One region of the Bacillus sp. GbtcB14 genome, then DNA from elsewhere that is predicted to be linked to it. Evidence: predicted binding sites of a transcription regulator. Region 1 holds the regulator's gene; the other holds the start of a gene.
The links. Region 1 encodes LexA, which represses DNA repair genes until DNA is damaged. Its sites were predicted from a motif close to CGAACATATGTTCG; they were not measured.
Positions count from the first base shown of each region.

Region 2: ruvA (Holliday junction DNA helicase RuvA) is a predicted target of LexA. The motif match lies at 5,682-5,695, and genes of this name have one in related genera.

Region 1 is NZ_JAGXJT010000018.1:1,552-10,196, reverse strand. Features, by position in the region: gene KVT31_RS27330 (nucleotidyltransferase domain-containing protein) at 1-107, shown strand, start outside; gene KVT31_RS27325 (ABC transporter ATP-binding protein) at 120-1,922, shown strand; gene KVT31_RS27320 (PadR family transcriptional regulator) at 2,151-2,474, shown strand; gene KVT31_RS27315 (DUF1700 domain-containing protein) at 2,467-3,009, shown strand; gene KVT31_RS27310 (DUF4097 family beta strand repeat-containing protein) at 3,010-3,816, shown strand; gene lexA (transcriptional repressor LexA) at 3,905-4,525, opposite strand; gene KVT31_RS27300 (YneB family resolvase-like protein) at 4,667-5,323, shown strand; gene KVT31_RS27295 (DUF896 domain-containing protein) at 5,369-5,608, shown strand; gene KVT31_RS27290 (bifunctional metallophosphatase/5'-nucleotidase) at 5,648-7,231, opposite strand; gene KVT31_RS27285 (phosphate/phosphite/phosphonate ABC transporter substrate-binding protein) at 7,416-8,354, shown strand; gene phnC (phosphonate ABC transporter ATP-binding protein) at 8,441-8,645, shown strand, end outside.
Region 2 is NZ_JAGXJT010000001.1:254,770-263,414, reverse strand. Features, by position in the region: gene spoVB (stage V sporulation protein B) at 1-76, shown strand, start outside; gene KVT31_RS01405 (DUF421 domain-containing protein) at 106-753, opposite strand; gene KVT31_RS01400 (TIGR04086 family membrane protein) at 857-1,240, shown strand; gene yajC (preprotein translocase subunit YajC) at 1,278-1,538, opposite strand; gene tgt (tRNA guanosine(34) transglycosylase Tgt) at 1,566-2,705, opposite strand; gene queA (tRNA preQ1(34) S-adenosylmethionine ribosyltransferase-isomerase QueA) at 2,718-3,770, opposite strand; gene KVT31_RS01380 (DUF2905 domain-containing protein) at 3,790-3,990, opposite strand; gene ruvB (Holliday junction branch migration DNA helicase RuvB) at 3,987-4,988, opposite strand; gene ruvA (Holliday junction DNA helicase RuvA) at 4,994-5,611, opposite strand; gene KVT31_RS01365 (iron-hydroxamate ABC transporter substrate-binding protein) at 5,800-6,744, shown strand; gene KVT31_RS01360 (BofC C-terminal domain-containing protein) at 6,774-7,286, opposite strand; gene KVT31_RS01355 (branched-chain amino acid ABC transporter substrate-binding protein) at 7,718-8,161, shown strand; gene KVT31_RS01350 (YhcN/YlaJ family sporulation lipoprotein) at 8,195-8,645, opposite strand, start outside.

The DNA.
Region 1 (8,645 bases):
TTGATGCAAAGACGTTACCATTACCTAAATATTTTCATTTTTTGTACTTTCCTTTACGTCCTATTCTATGTACCTGGAGGAAAGCGAGAAAGCATGTATTATCATAGGGGGACATAGAAATGAAAAATCTCTTGTACTTTGCTAAGAAGTTACATTGTTTTTCTGGAAAAACATTATATTTAAATTTATTAGGAATGTCCTTGGTTAGCCTTTTAGAGGGGATTGGCATTCTTTTATTAATCCCTATGATAAGTGTCAGTGGAATTGTAAAGGTAAATAGTGGATCAACTCCAGGCTCAGAAGTGTTTGAACTTTTGCATAATATCCCTGAAACATTGAGCTTGTTGATTATTTTAAGTGTTTATATTTTTTTGGTAGTAGCTCAATCCCTCTTGCAACAAAATCTTACCCTTAGAAATATGAAAATTCTTATAAATTTTACAAACCATATAAGATTGGAAATATATCGTACATTATTACAAGCTAATTGGGTTTTTTTTGTGAAAAAGAGAAAGTCCGATTTAATCAATGCTTTGACTGAAGAATTAGGACGTGTTGTTAATGGAACAAACTTATTTTTTCAGATGTTAACTGCTCTTATTTTTACATTAATACAAGTTGGAATTGCTTTATGGCTTTCTACAACGATAACTCTCTTTGTTCTATTTGCTGGTTTAGTTCTTGCTTTTTTTTCTAGACATTTTATAAAAAAATCAAAAGCGCTCGGCAATCAAAAATCGGAGGTAGCTAGAAGTTATCTTGGCGGCATAACAGATCATTTTAACGGGATTAAAGATATAAAAAGTAATACGTTAGAAGAATCTAGATATACATGGTTACACACTTGGTGCCAAAGGATAGAGCAAGAACAACTAGCATTTATGAAACTAAAAAATAGTTCACAACTTTTTTATAAAATTGCATCGTCTATTTTAATTGCATTTCTTATTTTTACATCTATAAAACTATTCCAAGCTCAGCCAGGACAACTATTATTAATTATTCTTATTTTTTCAAGGCTATGGCCAAGATTTACAAGCATTCAATCCAATCTTGAGCAACTAGCTGCAAGTATTCCTGCTTTTAAGTCTTTAATAGAATTACAAGAAGAGTGTAAGACAGCAAAGGAATTACAAGATATAGAACAGTGTTATAAACATGTAAAACCAATGTCTATAAGAAAAGGGATTGAATGCCGAAACGTATATTTCCGTTACAATGAAAACGAACATGTATACGCTCTACAAAATATTAATGTGCAAATCCCAACCAATCGTATGACAGCAATTGTTGGGCGATCGGGTGCTGGAAAAAGTACATTAATTGATATTTTAATGGGGCTTATTCAACCGGAAAAAGGACAAGTATTAATAGATGATGCGACTATTACAAGTGATAATTTATTGGCTTTAAGGAAATCTATTAGCTATGTTCAGCAGGACCCCTTCCTATTTAATGCGAGCATAAGAGAAAATTTATTGATGATTGAGCCAAATGCAAGTGAAGATCAGATTTGGGCTGCATTAAATTTCGCGGCCGCTGCTGAATTTGTACAAGCGCTTCCGAATGGACTTGATACTTTTATTGGGGATAGAGGAGTTAAACTTTCGGGTGGGGAGAGGCAACGATTAGTTTTGGCACGAGCAATTTTAAGAAAACCTTCTATTCTAGTTTTAGATGAGGCAACAAGTGCGTTAGATTCAGAAAATGAAGCGTTAATTCAAAGTGCATTAGAGAAGTTAAAGGGTCAAATGACTATTATCGTAATTGCTCATCGTCTATCAACAATACGTAATGCTGATCAAGTAATTGTGATAGATAAAGGAGAGGTTGTTCAACGAGGTGAGTTTAACCAACTAGCTCGAGAGAGAAAAGGTGTGTTTCGTAATTTATTAGGTAAACAAGTAGAAGTTGGTTCTTAGAGGGGAAAGAGTGAATGGATTTTTGTATTCATGTAGTTCGAATCGAATAAAAGCCTGAGTGATGTTCAGTTATAACAGGACATTATTCAGGCTTTTATTTGTACGTTTTCTACATTTAGGGAGTAAATATAAATGAGTACCTTGCAATGAATAATACTAAGTGGTATATTATGGATACAACAGGTACCGTGTATTGAACAGTACTGGAATGAGAAAGGGGGACTGACCTTGAACGTTCAGTTTAAAAAAGGTGTGTTAGAACTGTGTGTTTTAGCACTTGTGAAACGTAAGGATTGTTACGGTTATGAACTTGTTCAGCAAATCTCAAATAAGTTTTTAATATCAGAAGGGTCAGTGTATCCTTTATTACGTCGTTTAACGAAAGAAGGATATTTTCAAACGTATTTGAAAGAATCTACGGAGGGACCGCCTCGTAAATATTATCAACTAACTGAGCAAGGGGAAACGCAACTGAATTTGTTAGTAACAGAGTGGCGTGATTTTGCAAAAGGCGTACAAGAAATTATTGAAGGGGTGGAATGGGATGAGTAAAGAACAGTTTCTTAAAGAATTATCAAGTCATCTTAGAAAGTTACCGGAAGAAGAGAGGAAAGATATTTTATTTGATTATGAAGAGCATTTTCAGTTTGGGATAGAAGAGGGGAAAACTGAATCGGAAATAATAAAGGGTCTTGGCTCTCCGAAAGTAATTGCGAAGGATTTACTTGCTTTGTATCGTTTTGATGAAATGAAAAAGGACCCATCTACTTCGAATATAACAAGGGCTGTCATGGCAGCGATTGGACTTAGCTTATTTAATTTCATTATTGTGTTAGGCCCGTTAGTTGCAATTATTGCGTTTATATTTTCCTTCTGGATCGGTGGAATTGCTAGTGTAGTGACACCATTTTTCGTTATTGGAAAAGTATTTATGGGTACTTTTATATGGTTGGATTTATTCGTTAGTATAACGTTTGTTGGAGTAGGTTTGTTGTTATGTATTATCGCTTATTATAGTACGAAGTGGTTTAAAAAGTTATGCGTACGTTATGTAGTATGGAACTTCAAAATGATAAAAGGGGAGTAGATGATGAAAAAAATATTGTTAGTAGCAATCGCTTGTATCATTATTGGAGTAATAGGGATTTCACAAACATACGAAAAAGCAGTGCAAAGTGCAGAAGAAGGAAATAAAGAAAACGTAATTAAAAACGAAACACTAAAAAATATAGAAGTTAAGTTAGATGCTGGGGATATTGTTGTCCAAAAATCTCCCGATTCTTCTTTTTATGTAAAGCAATCAGGAGATGTACGTAAACAAGAGATTCATATTGCTGAAGATGGTGACACATTAAAAATTATTGGGGAAAGAGAAAAAGGAGCTTCATTTGATTTTTCTTTTTATGATTTTAGGTTTCAAACGTCTACAATAACTCTCCTCGTGCCTGAACGTTCTTATCAAGAGATAAAAGTAAATTCATCCGCTGGACAAATAGAAATAAGTGATGTGAAAAGTGATCGTGTAAGTGTGGGGACACTCGCTGGAGAAGTAGATTTGAAACATATCACAGCTAAGAGTGTGGAGGGATCTACAAAAGCTGGTGAGGTGAACTTTAAAAAGGTAATAGGGAAAGTAATAGCGAAAACGGCTAGTGGGGATGTATATGTTATGGATCATGATCCTAAGTATGATGTAGAGGCAAGTTCAACTGCTGGGGATGTAGATATTACTTTATTAGAAAAACCACAAGATGCAGTAATAAGTGGGCGAAGCGCTGCTGGCGACGTAATGATTTTTAATGAAGAAAATAAAAATATAACAATTGGCAATGGTAGTAAAAATATTAGCGGTAAAACAGCTGCTGGCGATGTGACGATTGAAACTCGTTCATAAGAAATAGAATGTATGAAAATCTATCAAAATACAAAAAAAGAAGATAATTACCGTATATAAATAAGGTAATTATCTTCTTTTATTATTCTTAATGTAAATCACGATATACGCCAATTACTTTTCCTATAACTGACACTTGTTTTAAAATGATAGGTTCTAATGAAGAGTTTTCCGGTTGTAGACGGAAATGGTCTTTTTCTTTATAGAAACGTTTAACAGTTGCTTCGTTATCTTCTGTTAAAGCGACTACAATTTCACCGTTGTATGCAGACTGTTGTTGGCGAACAACAACTAAATCCCCATCGAAAATACCAGCTTCAATCATACTATCTCCGGAAATACGTAACATAAATACTTGGTCTGCTCCAGCAACAATGCTAGCTGGAAGTGGGAAGTGATCTTCTACACTTTCAACTGCTGTAATCGGTAATCCAGCAGTAACTTTTCCGACAATTGGAACTTGAATAACAGATTGTGTTTCTGTATCCATTCGGTTGTCACCTAAAATTTCAATTGCTCGTGGTTTTGTTGGATCGCGTCGAATATATCCTTTTTCTTCTAGTCGTGATAAATGTCCGTGCACTGTAGAACTAGAAGCGAGGCCGACTGCTTGACCGATTTCACGTACGGAAGGTGGATATCCTTTTTCTTGTACTTTTAGCTTAATAAAGTCGAGAATGTCTTGCTGGCGTTTCGTTAACTTTTCCATGTTTTCTAACACCTCGTTTTCTTTCATTTTTCTTATTAATAAGTATAACATGCGAAAAAACATTCTACAAACATAAGTTCGAACGAAAGGCGAATTTATGATACACTATAAGGAAAATATAGTGAGAAAGAAGGGTTCAAAATGAATGCAATTATTTATGCACGTGTGAGCACGACAAAAGAAGAACAGGAAACATCATTATTGCGTCAAAAAGATGAATTATTGCATTTAGCTGAGCGCTATCAAATGAATGTTGCAAAGGTGATTGAAGAGCAGGCTAGCGGTTATACAATTGAACGTGATGGCATATTAGAAGTGCTAGATACAATTCGCGATGAACAAGTTGATGTACTTCTCATACAAGATGAAACGCGCCTTGGTAGAGGGAATGCAAAGATTGCATTAATGCACTGTTTACATAAAGAGGGAATAAAAGTATATACGCATACGCATAATGGAGAATTAGAACTCTCTGATTCTGATTCGATGGTACTAGATATAATTGGGATTGTTGAAGAGTATCAAAGAAAGATCCACAATTTAAAAATTAAACGTGGCATGCAAAGGGCGGTAGAGAAAGGATTTCGTCCGGAGAATAATTTGAAAAATCGTCATTTAAGTATAGGACGTGAGAAAAAAGAAGTGCCAATTGAGGAAATTGTACGTTTACGCCGGAATGAATTAACTTTTGAAGAAATTGCAGCAACACTTCGTGGTTTTGGTCATGATGTTTCAAAAGCAACAGTACACCGAAGATATGTAGAATATACAAAGCAATTGCTTGATAAAGAGGACTAACTATTGTATGATAATAATCAGTTTTGAGTAAAAGGGGGATTCGAGATGCAAAGTCACGAACTCATTGAACGCATTAACTTCTTAGCGAAAAAAGCAAAAGCTGAAGGCTTAACTGAAGAAGAACAACGTGAGCGCCAATCGCTACGTGAACAATATTTAAAAGGATTTCGTCAAAATATGTTAAACGAACTTAAAGGGATCAAAGTTGTTAACGAAGAAGGTACTGATGTTACACCGGCGAAATTAAAAGCTTTAAAAAAGCAAGATAATGCAAAATTAAACTAAAAGATGGGCGAGGCCCATCTTTTTTATTTATTATATCCGTTATTTAATAACTTTCCAGTTGTTATTGACTGTTGCTTCTATCTTTTTGTGCTTCAATATATAGTTAGCGATAAGTTCAGACATATCTGTTGGTATGTCTTTTATTACGGGCTTATTTTGAAACATAAAGAAGTTCCCTCCGCCGCTTGCGCGATAATTATTCATAACGACGTCATATTCTTCATTCATATGAAGGGGAGCTCCTTTATACTGTAAGGATTCGACTCTCTCTCCAATTGGTTTGGAAATGTTTAATACGTACGAAATTCCTTCCCACATATCGTAATTATAGTGTTGCGGCTTTGGTTCTATGTAGGTAGGATTTACAATGATAGTTTCATCTGCTTTTAATGTGAAATAAGAAGCAGAGAGTTCAAGGGCATCTTTTATATCCGCTCCAGTTATTCTAATTACTTTTAATGTATTTGGATAAATATAATTAGAAACGATGTCACGCATTGTTACGCGATTAGGGAAACCTGGAGATAGATTATGGAATAAGCTTGTACAAGAAATGGAAACATTAGCTATATCCATCTGTATTTTATTTATAAATTCAATAAAAGGATGGTCTTGCAAACGAGTTTGCATAGCATCTGAAATTTGCATGTCCCCATAGATTAATCCAATAGGTTGATCGAGCCAATTTTGTGTTTCCTCTTCATAATCGGCAACCAAGGAAAGCATATGTTGGTCCGCAGTAATTCCACGCACGGGCAATAATTGTGAATAACTCTCTTTTTTTACCCATTTTTGTTCTGTTTTCTCGAATGTTACTGTTATTTTTCCGACGGAGTGTCCATTGCATCCAGTTTGTAAAACTGTTACACCATTTATTACGGTGTGAGCGATTTCCCGGTGTTGGTGGCCTGTTAGTAAAATATCTATGCCTTCAATTTTATGGCACATTGCATAACCTTGGTTTTCACCTGTTAAAACTTCAGTCGGTACCCCGGTTTGTAAATCGCGTTCAAATCCTCCATGATACGCTACGATTAGTAAATCTGGTTGCTCTTGTTCGCGAATGTAAGAAACCCATTTTTTTGTTGTTTCTAATGCATCTTCAAATTGTAGATCTTGAATGTGATGAGGTTGTTCCCAATTAGGAATGTAATGCGTTGTCATCCCTAAAATAGCAATTTTTATATTTGATTCAATATGTTTTATCATATATGGTTTCCCGAAATAAGGTTCTTTTCTGTTTGTATCTAAAATATTTGCTGATAGATACGGGAAGTTCGCAGTAGAAATAGCATGATTTAATACGTCCATTCCATAATTAAATTCATGATTCCCGATAACTGCAGCATCATAGTTTAAATAGTTCGCTAATAAGGACATTGGGTTTTTCTTATCTTTTTTGTATGTAGCGTAATGATAAGTAAAGGGTGTTCCTTGTATGAAGTCACCGTTATCAATTAAAAGAACGTTTCTATTTTGGGAACGTTCTTTTTTTATAAGAGTAGAAATTTTAGCTAAACCAATTTCAGCTTGAGAGTTATCTTGGTAGTGAATTGGATAAACAGTACCATGTATATCGCTTGTTAATAAGATGTTTAAAGTTACAATTTGATTTTGATTCAATATTATTCACCTTTTCTATTGTTATCTACTATTTAAGCATATCAAATATATGAAGAGAATTTTAATGAGAATGTATAGAATGTGTAAAGATTCTGTAAATAAGCAATTATTTGTAAAAATATGTGATATATTTCTTCATGTTTACGGAAGGTTATTTTATAACAACAAAAATGGAGGCATTAATATGTTGAAAAAAGTTTTTGCGATGAGTACAACGGTTGTAATTGCAGCAGGATTATTGAGTGGCTGTGGAACGAAGGAATCAAGTGCAAGTAAAAATGAAGATACGAAAAAAGGGTATGTACCGAAGACTTTAAATGTTCAATTTGTTCCTTCTCAAAATGCAGATACGTTAGAGGCGAAGGCAAAACCATTGGAAAAGCTATTAAGTGATAAATTAAATATTCCGGTAAAAGTTAGTATTTCAACGAATTACAATACAATTGTAGAAGCGATGGCATCTAAGCAAGTAGATGTAGGTTTTTTACCTCCAACAGCGTATGTGCTAGCGCATGAGAAAAAGGCTGCAAACGTAATTTTACAAGCACAACGTTTTGGAGTAGATGATGAAACGGGAGCTCCTACAAAAGATTTAGTAGACTTTTATAAATCTGAGTTTGTTGTTAAGAAAGATTCTAACATTAACAGTGTAAAAGATTTAAAAGGTAAAAAAATTGGTTATCAAGACGTAACGTCATCAGCGGGGTATGTATGGCCTGCAGCTGTACTGTTAAAAGAGGGGGTTGATCCGTTAAAGGATGTGAAACCTGTTACATTAAAAGGTCACGATCAGTCGCTTATTGCTCTTTTAAATGGTGATGTAGATGCAGCTGTTGTATTCCAAGATGCTCGTAATATTGTAAAAAAAGATTATCCAAATATATTTGATCAAACGAAAATAGTGAAATTTACGGAGAAAATTCCAAACGATACGATTTCGGTACGCTCTGATTTAGATGCAGAGTGGAGCAAGAAATTACAGGATGCTTTCATTGAAATAGGAAAGAATGAGGAAGGTCACAAAATCATTAAAGAAGTATATTCACATGAAGGATATGTTAAATCTGATGATAGTAAATTTGATATCGTTCGTGAATATGGAAAGAAAGTAAAAACGCAATAATACATATGGAAATGGCAGCTAACTGGAAGAAGGGTTTATTTTCAGTTAGTTTGCCGTTTGGAATATATAGAAGGTAGGTAAGATGTGTGATAGAGTTTCGAAATGTCTCCAAAGTGTATCCGAATGGTACAAAAGGATTGAATAATATAAACTTGAACATTCAAAAAGGTGAGTTTGTTGTAATGGTAGGGCTGTCTGGGGCTGGAAAGTCTACACTTCTAAGATCTGTAAACCGTCTTCATGAGATTACAGAAGGCGAAATCATGATTGAAGGTGAATCTATAACTGCTG
Region 2 (8,645 bases), on a different contig from region 1:
CTTCACTTTCAAACTCATTCGAAAAGAAGAGTTAAGTCGACTTCCAATCATTCGAAAACTTTCATTTTTGAAGTAAACGGGCTTACTATTTCCTATAGTAAGCCTCTAGTTTTCTTTCAAATCAACAAAAAATTGTCCATTTTGAAAGCTGCAGTATAAAATTTGTTTAATATCGTTATAACCTAAGTTTTTTAATTTGCCAATGAGCCATTCATCTGTATGTTCAATCATTTGTAAATGATTCAATTGAATTTCTCCATCAATAATAAGAGGAAGAGTAAACTGCAATGCACCCTGTTTACCTTTTTGTTTTTGAAAGACAGATAACTTCCCAGATGGTTCTAAAATAGCGTATTCTACATCCCGTACATCCCCAACTCCCTGCTCTCTTAATTGCATCATTAAATCATCTATATTATAACGTTGCTTTCTCATCTTCTTTTCATCAATTTTTCCGGCATTTACAAGAATAGCCGGCTCGCCTTCTATTAAATGCCGAAAGCGTTGATACTTTAACGAAACAACTGACAAAATGATCTGTATACACATAAGAAAAGTCATCGGAACTAATTGGTGCCAAAGTGATTTATCGGTATTTTCAATTGCCACTACAGCCATTTCACCAAGCATAATGAATACGACTAAATCTAATACACTTAGCTCTCCAATTTCACGTTTACCCATAAGACGAAAAATAATTAATATGATGATATACAAAAGCATCGTCCGGCCAATGATTGATACCCATTCCATTTCTACATCTCCTTTTTTACGTATAGACTCCCCTATAAAAAAGAAACTAGTCTAACTTAATCAAAATGAAAATATGCTTGTATTAAAAAGGGGGAATGTATACATGGATGGAACGAAAAAATTATCAACCGCAATTGGCTTTGGTATCGTTACACTATTAATTCTCGCATCACTTATTAGCATGGTTATGGCTCTTTTATTAAAATTTACAGATATGAATGAAGGGACATTAGCTGTTACTATTTTTATACTAGCTCTGTTATCTATGCTTATATCTGGATTTACTGCCGGCAAAAAGGCACAAGGGAAAGGCTGGTTAGTAGGCTTCACAACAGGACTTACATTCGCCATACTTGTTTTTCTAGTTAACTATTTAGGCTTCTCTCAAACTTTATCGAACTCCCAGTTACTTTATCAATTAGCATTAATGGGTGCGAGTACACTCGGCGGTATTTTCGGTGTAAATATGTCAAAACAAAACAACTAAAAAAAGGCCCTGCACATTTCATGCAGGGCCTTCCTCATTAGTTTTTCACAACTTCACGAATCGCATTGCGATCGAAAGTTAAGTGTGAACCACCAGATTTAATAACGATTTTCGTATCATCTACTGATTCGATTGTACCGTGTAAACCACCGATTGTTACGATAGCATCACCTTTTGCTAATTCATTTTGCATTTGAGCAACTGCTTTTTGACGCTTTTGTTGCGGGCGAATTAATAAGAAATAGAAAATCGCAAACATCGCAACAATCATAACGATATTCATCATACCTGGATTCATCTTTTGTTCCTCCTTTTAAATTATGTATTAGAAGTTTTTAGCATTCGGTTTATTAAAGCCATACTGTTCAAAGAATTCTTCGCGGAAATCGCCAAGACGGTCTTCACGAATAGCTTGTCTCACCTGCTCCATTAAGTTTAACAGAAAATGAAGGTTGTGATAAGACGTTAAACGAATTCCGAACGTTTCATCACACTTCATTAAGTGACGAATGTACGCACGAGAGTAATTTTTACATGTATAGCAGTCACAATTTGGATCAAGCGGACCGAAGTCTCTTGCAAATTTCGCATTTTTTACAACTAGACGGCCTTCACTTGTCATACATGTACCATTTCGAGCGATACGAGTTGGAAGTACGCAGTCAAACATATCAATACCACGAATTGCACCATCGATTAACGAGTCAGGAGAACCTACTCCCATTAAGTAACGTGGCTTATTATCTGGAAGAAGTGGCGTTGTAAACTCAAGTACACGGTTCATAATATCTTTTGGTTCTCCAACAGATAAACCACCTACAGCGTAACCAGGGAAGTCCATTGAAACAAGGTCTTTTGCACTTTGACGACGAAGCTCTTCGAACTCTCCGCCTTGTACGATACCGAATAAACCTTGATCTTGTGGACGTTCATGCGCTTTTAAACAACGTTCTGCCCAGCGGCTTGTACGCTCTACAGACTTCTTCATATATTCAAAAGTAGCTGGGAATGGTGGACACTCATCAAATGCCATCATAATATCTGATCCTAATGCATTCTGAATTTCCATCGCTTTTTCTGGTGATAAGAATAATTTATCTCCATTTAAGTGATTACGGAAGTGAACACCTTCCTCTTCAATACGACGGAAGTCACTTAAACTGAATACTTGGAAACCACCAGAGTCCGTTAAGATTGCACGATCCCAGTTCATAAATTTATGCAAACCACCTGCTTCACGAATAATTTCGTGACCTGGGCGTAGCCATAAGTGATACGTATTACTTAAAATAATGCCAGAATCCATTGCTTTTAATTCTTCTGGTGACATTGTTTTAACTGTTGCAAGTGTACCAACTGGCATAAATGTTGGTGTATCAAATGAACCGTGCGGTGTATGTACGCGTCCTAAACGGGCACCTGTTTGTTTACAAGTTTTAATAAATTCATAACGAATTGCTGTCATAATTTACTCCTTTTATTTGTTTCCCATCTTAGCGTGAGATGCAACGAACATTGCATCACCAAAGCTAAAGAAACGATATTTTTCTTTTACTGCTTCATTATAAGCATGAAGTACATTATCTCTGTTCGCAAATGCACTTACAAGCATAATTAATGTTGATTTCGGTAAATGGAAGTTTGTAATTAAACCATCAATTGCTTTAAATTCATAACCTGGATACATAAAAATGTCTGTCCAACCAGAAGCAGCACAAAGCTTGCCGTCATGATCTGTCGCAATTGTTTCTAACGTACGAGTTGAAGTCGTACCTACCGTAATAATACGTCCACCACTCTCTTTCACACGATTTAATAATGCCGCTGTCTCTTCAGACATATGGTAATATTCTGCGTGCATATGGTGTTCTTCAATCGTATCGGCAGAAACTGGTCTAAATGTTCCAAGCCCTACGTGAAGTGTAATGAAAGCTAACCCGACGCCTTTTTGTTTTAACTTCTCCAATAACTCTTCTGTAAAGTGAAGTCCTGCAGTTGGCGCTGCTGCTGAGCCGATCTCTTTCGCATATACTGTTTGATAGCGATCGCGATCTTCTAGCGTCTCTTTAATATACGGAGGAAGTGGCATTTCCCCAAGTTCATCTAAAATTTCATAGAAGATGCCGTCATATGAAAATTCAAGCTGACGTCCACCTTGATCTGCAGTTCCTGTGCAAGTTGCTTTTAATTTCCCTTCGCCAAAAGAGATAATAGTTCCTTCTTTTACACGTTTCGCTGGCTTAACAAGCGTTTCCCACGTATCGCCTTCTTCTTGTTTTAAAAGAAGTACTTCAATGTGCGCGCCTGTATCTTCTTTCACACCGTGCAAACGAGCAGGCATTACTTTCGTTTCATTTAAAACTAAGCAATCCCCCTCATGTAAGTAAGAAAGAATATCCGTAAAATGTTTATGCTCAATATCGCCTGTTTCACGGTCTAACACCATTAATCTTGATGTTTCACGATCTTCTAACGGGACTTGTGCAATAAGTTCTTCTGGTAAATGAAAATCAAACAGATTTATATCCATAACTATATCCACCTATTTCTTATTTGAATCGATTTATTATATACATAATAAAAGATAATACAATACTTAACACAATACATGTAATGACAGGAAAATAAAAGGTAACGTTTCCTTTTTTCATAAAAATATCGCCTGGAAGTCTTCCAATAAACTTCCAAGCTAATCCGACAACAATGAGTAAGATACCTGCTGTAATAAGCAATTTTGGCATCTCCGTCATACTTTTGGCATCTCCATTCCGAAATGCTCATATGCAAGCGGCGTTACAATTCGACCTCTTGGCGTTCTTTGTAAAAAGCCAATTTGTAATAAATACGGCTCATACACATCTTCAATCGTATGAGATTCTTCTCCAATCGTTGCCGAAACCGTTTCTAATCCGACTGGGCCACCGCGGAATTTCTCAATAATACCAAGCAATAATTTATGATCGATATGATCTAGACCTAATTTATCTACTTGCAGTAGTTCTAACGCCATTTGTGTAATTTCCATTGTAACTGTTCCGTTACCACGAACTTGTGCGAAATCTCGTACACGTCGTAATAAACGATTCGCAATACGAGGTGTACCACGAGCACGTCTTGCAATTTCTAGTGCAGCTAACGAATCAATTTCAACTTCAAATACTTCTGCTGTACGTTCTACAATCTCAGACAACTGATCTACTGTATAGTACTCTAATCTTGAAAGTACACCGAAACGGTCACGAAGTGGTGCTGATAATGCCCCTGCACGTGTCGTTGCTCCAACTAATGTAAATGGAGGTAAATCTAAACGTACAGATCGTGCTGACGGTCCTTTCCCAATTACAATATCAAGGCAAAAATCTTCCATCGCAGGATATAGCACTTCTTCAATCGATCTATGCAAACGATGAATTTCATCTATAAATAATACATCCCCCGGCTGAAGCGCTGTTAATACAGCTGCTAAATCTCCTGGTCTTTCAATTGCTGGACCTGAAGTTGTTCTAACATTTACGCCCATTTCATTGGCAATAATATTGGCAAGCGTCGTTTTACCAAGTCCTGGTGGTCCATATAGAAGCACATGATCTAACGTTTCTTCACGCATTTTCGCTGCTTCAATAAACACCTCTAAATTATGTTTCGCTTTATCTTGGCCAATATACTGACGGAGCGTCTGTGGCCGTAATGAATATTCTAAATCCGAATCTTCATATGCAGATTCCCCTGAAAGGAGACGTTCGTCCATTATACTCACCTCTTACCATTTAGTAAAAGACTAAGTGCCTTTTTAATATACTGATCCGTCGTTAATGATTCTTTTAATAACTCTGGTACAACGCGAGAAACTTCTCGTTCTGCGTATCCAAGTGCGCGCAGAGCTTCCAGCGCCTCATCAAGCTCAGCTGATGAACCTTTCTTCTCATCAAAACGTTCTGTATCTGAGAATAAATCAACAAATGCATCTGGTACGACGTCAGCTAGTTTTCCTTTTAAATCTAAAATCATTTGGCGTGCTGTTTTCTTTCCGACGCCCGGGAATTTCACTAAAAACTTCTCGTCTTCATGTTCAATTGCTTGAACGACCTGTCCTGTTTGACCAGAAGCTAAAATTGCAAGAGCGCCTTTTGGTCCAATGCCAGACACACCTAACAACTTTGTAAATAATAAACGCTCTTCACGTGTTTTAAACCCGTAAAGTGCCATAATATCTTCTCTCACATAATGATATGTATAGACACGGATTTCTTGCTTACTTCTTTGAAATACATACGGATTTGGTGTGAAAATTTGATAACCAATTCCATTATGGTCAATTACGACATATTCCGGTCCTACATACTCCACGTAACCTGTAACATATTCAAACAAAATACGATCTCTCCCTCTTAAATCATGTATTCCATTTTAACATATTTAATGATAGAAAAGCGAGACTACCCCAACAAATGTTCTCCATTTGAAACTTCTGTTATTTTCCATTGACAGAAAGCATGAAGCAACTTAATATACAGAAGTCGATAATGATTATCAATACTAATTAAAGGGGTTACATCAGGATGAAACAGAAGCTATTTATTTTATTTACTATTATGCTAGTTGTTCTTTCTATCGTTGGCTGTTCTTCTCAAAAAGAAGAATCAAAAGCGAAAGAACAACCGAAAACAAAAGTTGTAAAACACGCTAAAGGGGAAGCTACAATTCCAGTAAATCCAAAGAGAATTGTTGACTTATCTGGATCAACAGAAGAATTATTACTTCTTGGACACAAACCTGTTGGTACAGCAAACACATATAAAGATAAAATCCAAAAGCATTTAACAGACAAGCTAGATGGCGTAAAAGCAGTAGGTTGGTATTGGGCACCTAAAGTTGATTTAGAAGCTGTTACTGCTTTAAAACCAGACTTAATTATTTTAAATAATCGTCAATTGAAGATCTATGATCAATTAGAAAAGGTTGCACCGACAGTTGTTTTAGAAACAAACTTAGAAGACTGGCGCGGTAAGTTTAAAGAAGTAGGTAAACTATTTGACGAAGAAAAGAAAGCAGACAAATGGATTGCAGACTACGATAAAAAAGCAGACTCTTTATCTAAAAAAATTAAAGAGAAAACAAAAGATGAGAACTTTATGTTCGTCGCAGTTACACCACAAAACTTCCGTGTATACGGTAGCTTCGGGTACGGTGACATCATCTTTAACGACTTAAAACTTCCGGCAACAAAAGGTACAGATTTAAAACAAACGATGGCGCAAGTATCACTAGAAGGTCTTGTTGCATTCCAACCTGATCAAATGTTTATTGTAAACTTTGGTGGCGAAGCTGATAAAGTTTACGAAGACTATAAAAATAGTGCCGTTTGGAAAGACAATAAAGCAGTTAAAAACAATCACGTATATGAAGTATCAAATGAGGTCTTCAATACAAAAGCATTCAACCCAATCGGAAAAGATATGCTAATCGATGAAATCGCAAAACAAATTTTAGATAAAAATAAATAAAAAAAGCAGCTCACCATGAGCTGCTTTTTTTACTTATTTTGCACTGCGTATTGCTTCATTTTTTCAATCGTCTTCACAAAACCTTCTTTTGATTTAATACGAATACCACGCTTCAATTTCGCACGCTCATAACTCTCCAGCTTTTTCATATCAATTTGAAAGAAGGAATGAATCGCATTATCACTTTTCGGTACACCTTTAAAAATTTGTAATATCCCTTCCTCTGAAACACCAAAATATCCGCTCGTTTTCAATAATGGAGAAATATCATCAACTTTCTTTTGTAATACGATTTGTACATCATCACGATCAACGAGCTGCCATTCTTTATATTCCTGTAAAAACTTTTCTAAGTCCGCCACTTTTTCTGTAAATATTTCCTCACTTACTTCTCCATCAACATACATTCGCTCTAATAAAATTGTAACTTCAGGCTCTTTTACTGTTACTTCTGGTACTAGCCCTTCCGCCTTCACATTTGTTTCATAAACGAAGCAAAACATCATAACGAAAGCTTGCATCGCAATCAGTATCCATTTCATTTCCGTTCACCTCTTTTAGGCAAGATCAAACTTTCATTAGTAGTTTTTCCGAAAATGGGGGTTTTATCCATATAAATGACCGTATTACATTTCACTCGAAAATAAAAAATGCAGATAAAGTTTTAGCTTTATCTGCATTAGCATTTGTTTTTATATAAAATGAAAGACGCCTGCAAAGCAGGCGTCTTGATGCGTTTACGGCGAGAGACCAGGCGACCACATTCGCGTGTTTAGCACTTAAGCATATCTCTCGTCTTACGTAAATTAGCTCATTGCTTTGCTAATATAACATTAATAAAGTATAAGTGCAACATGTTTATAAAAATATTTTATTTCCTCTTTTAACCAAACAAATTTATGTAAATTATAAATTGATAAATGCAATATATATGTTACCATTAGTGTAACAGCGAAATCATAATAAACAGGAGATGGATATTGTGAAAAAAATAAAGGATGAACGTCTCATTCTGAAAACATTAAAAAACATACGCATTGCCTTTCTTTTTCAATCACTTGGTATAATTGGCATTTTAGGCTATATCGGATTCACTGAAGGAATGGATCAAATTACGAAATCTCCATTATGGTTATTATTTATGCTTACGAGTATTTTAATTGCTTATTTACAGTTAAGCGTTTCAATCGATGTAGAAGAGAGCGAAAAAGATATAAAGTTAACTCCTTATTACAAAATTATTTTACGTTCTCTTATTGTTGGAATTATTATAGCTATTATTTATATCATTTTCAGTCCAGAAAGACCTCTCTTTGAAGCAGTTTTAACAGGTAGTATTTTCTTCATATGCTTTTTAGCGCCTTATTCCGTTAGTTATTTTATTAAAAAACGTCGTGTACAAGACAATGATGAATAAAGAGGAAGGGCTCCCCCTTCCTCTTTTATTTTGCTATCGCATAGTACCAGTAGTACCAGTTAAACCGTAACGAATGTCTCGGAACATATTCCCTATATCACGATTAAAATCGTTTGTAACTGTACCGTTACGTAGGCGTGTACTCATTGCATCGACACGAGTAAACATGTCATTTCTTACAGAGACGTACACGTTTCTGTTCCCAACTTCATTTACAACAGCTTGACGAACTTCATTTGCAAGTGCCGTTTCATTCGATACTGGATTACGCGGTTTTACCGCAATTGCTACATCGTTTCCATATACAACTGTAGACACGCGGTCTACGTTATTCATACGTTTCACACGATTTGTTATTCTTTCTGCTGTTTTACCATCATTGTTAATGTATGAATTGTTCATTGTGATATTACGTGTTGGATGCGGATTAGCAATTTGCCCGTTATAATTTACATCGCGGTAATAATTGTTATATCCTGTATCG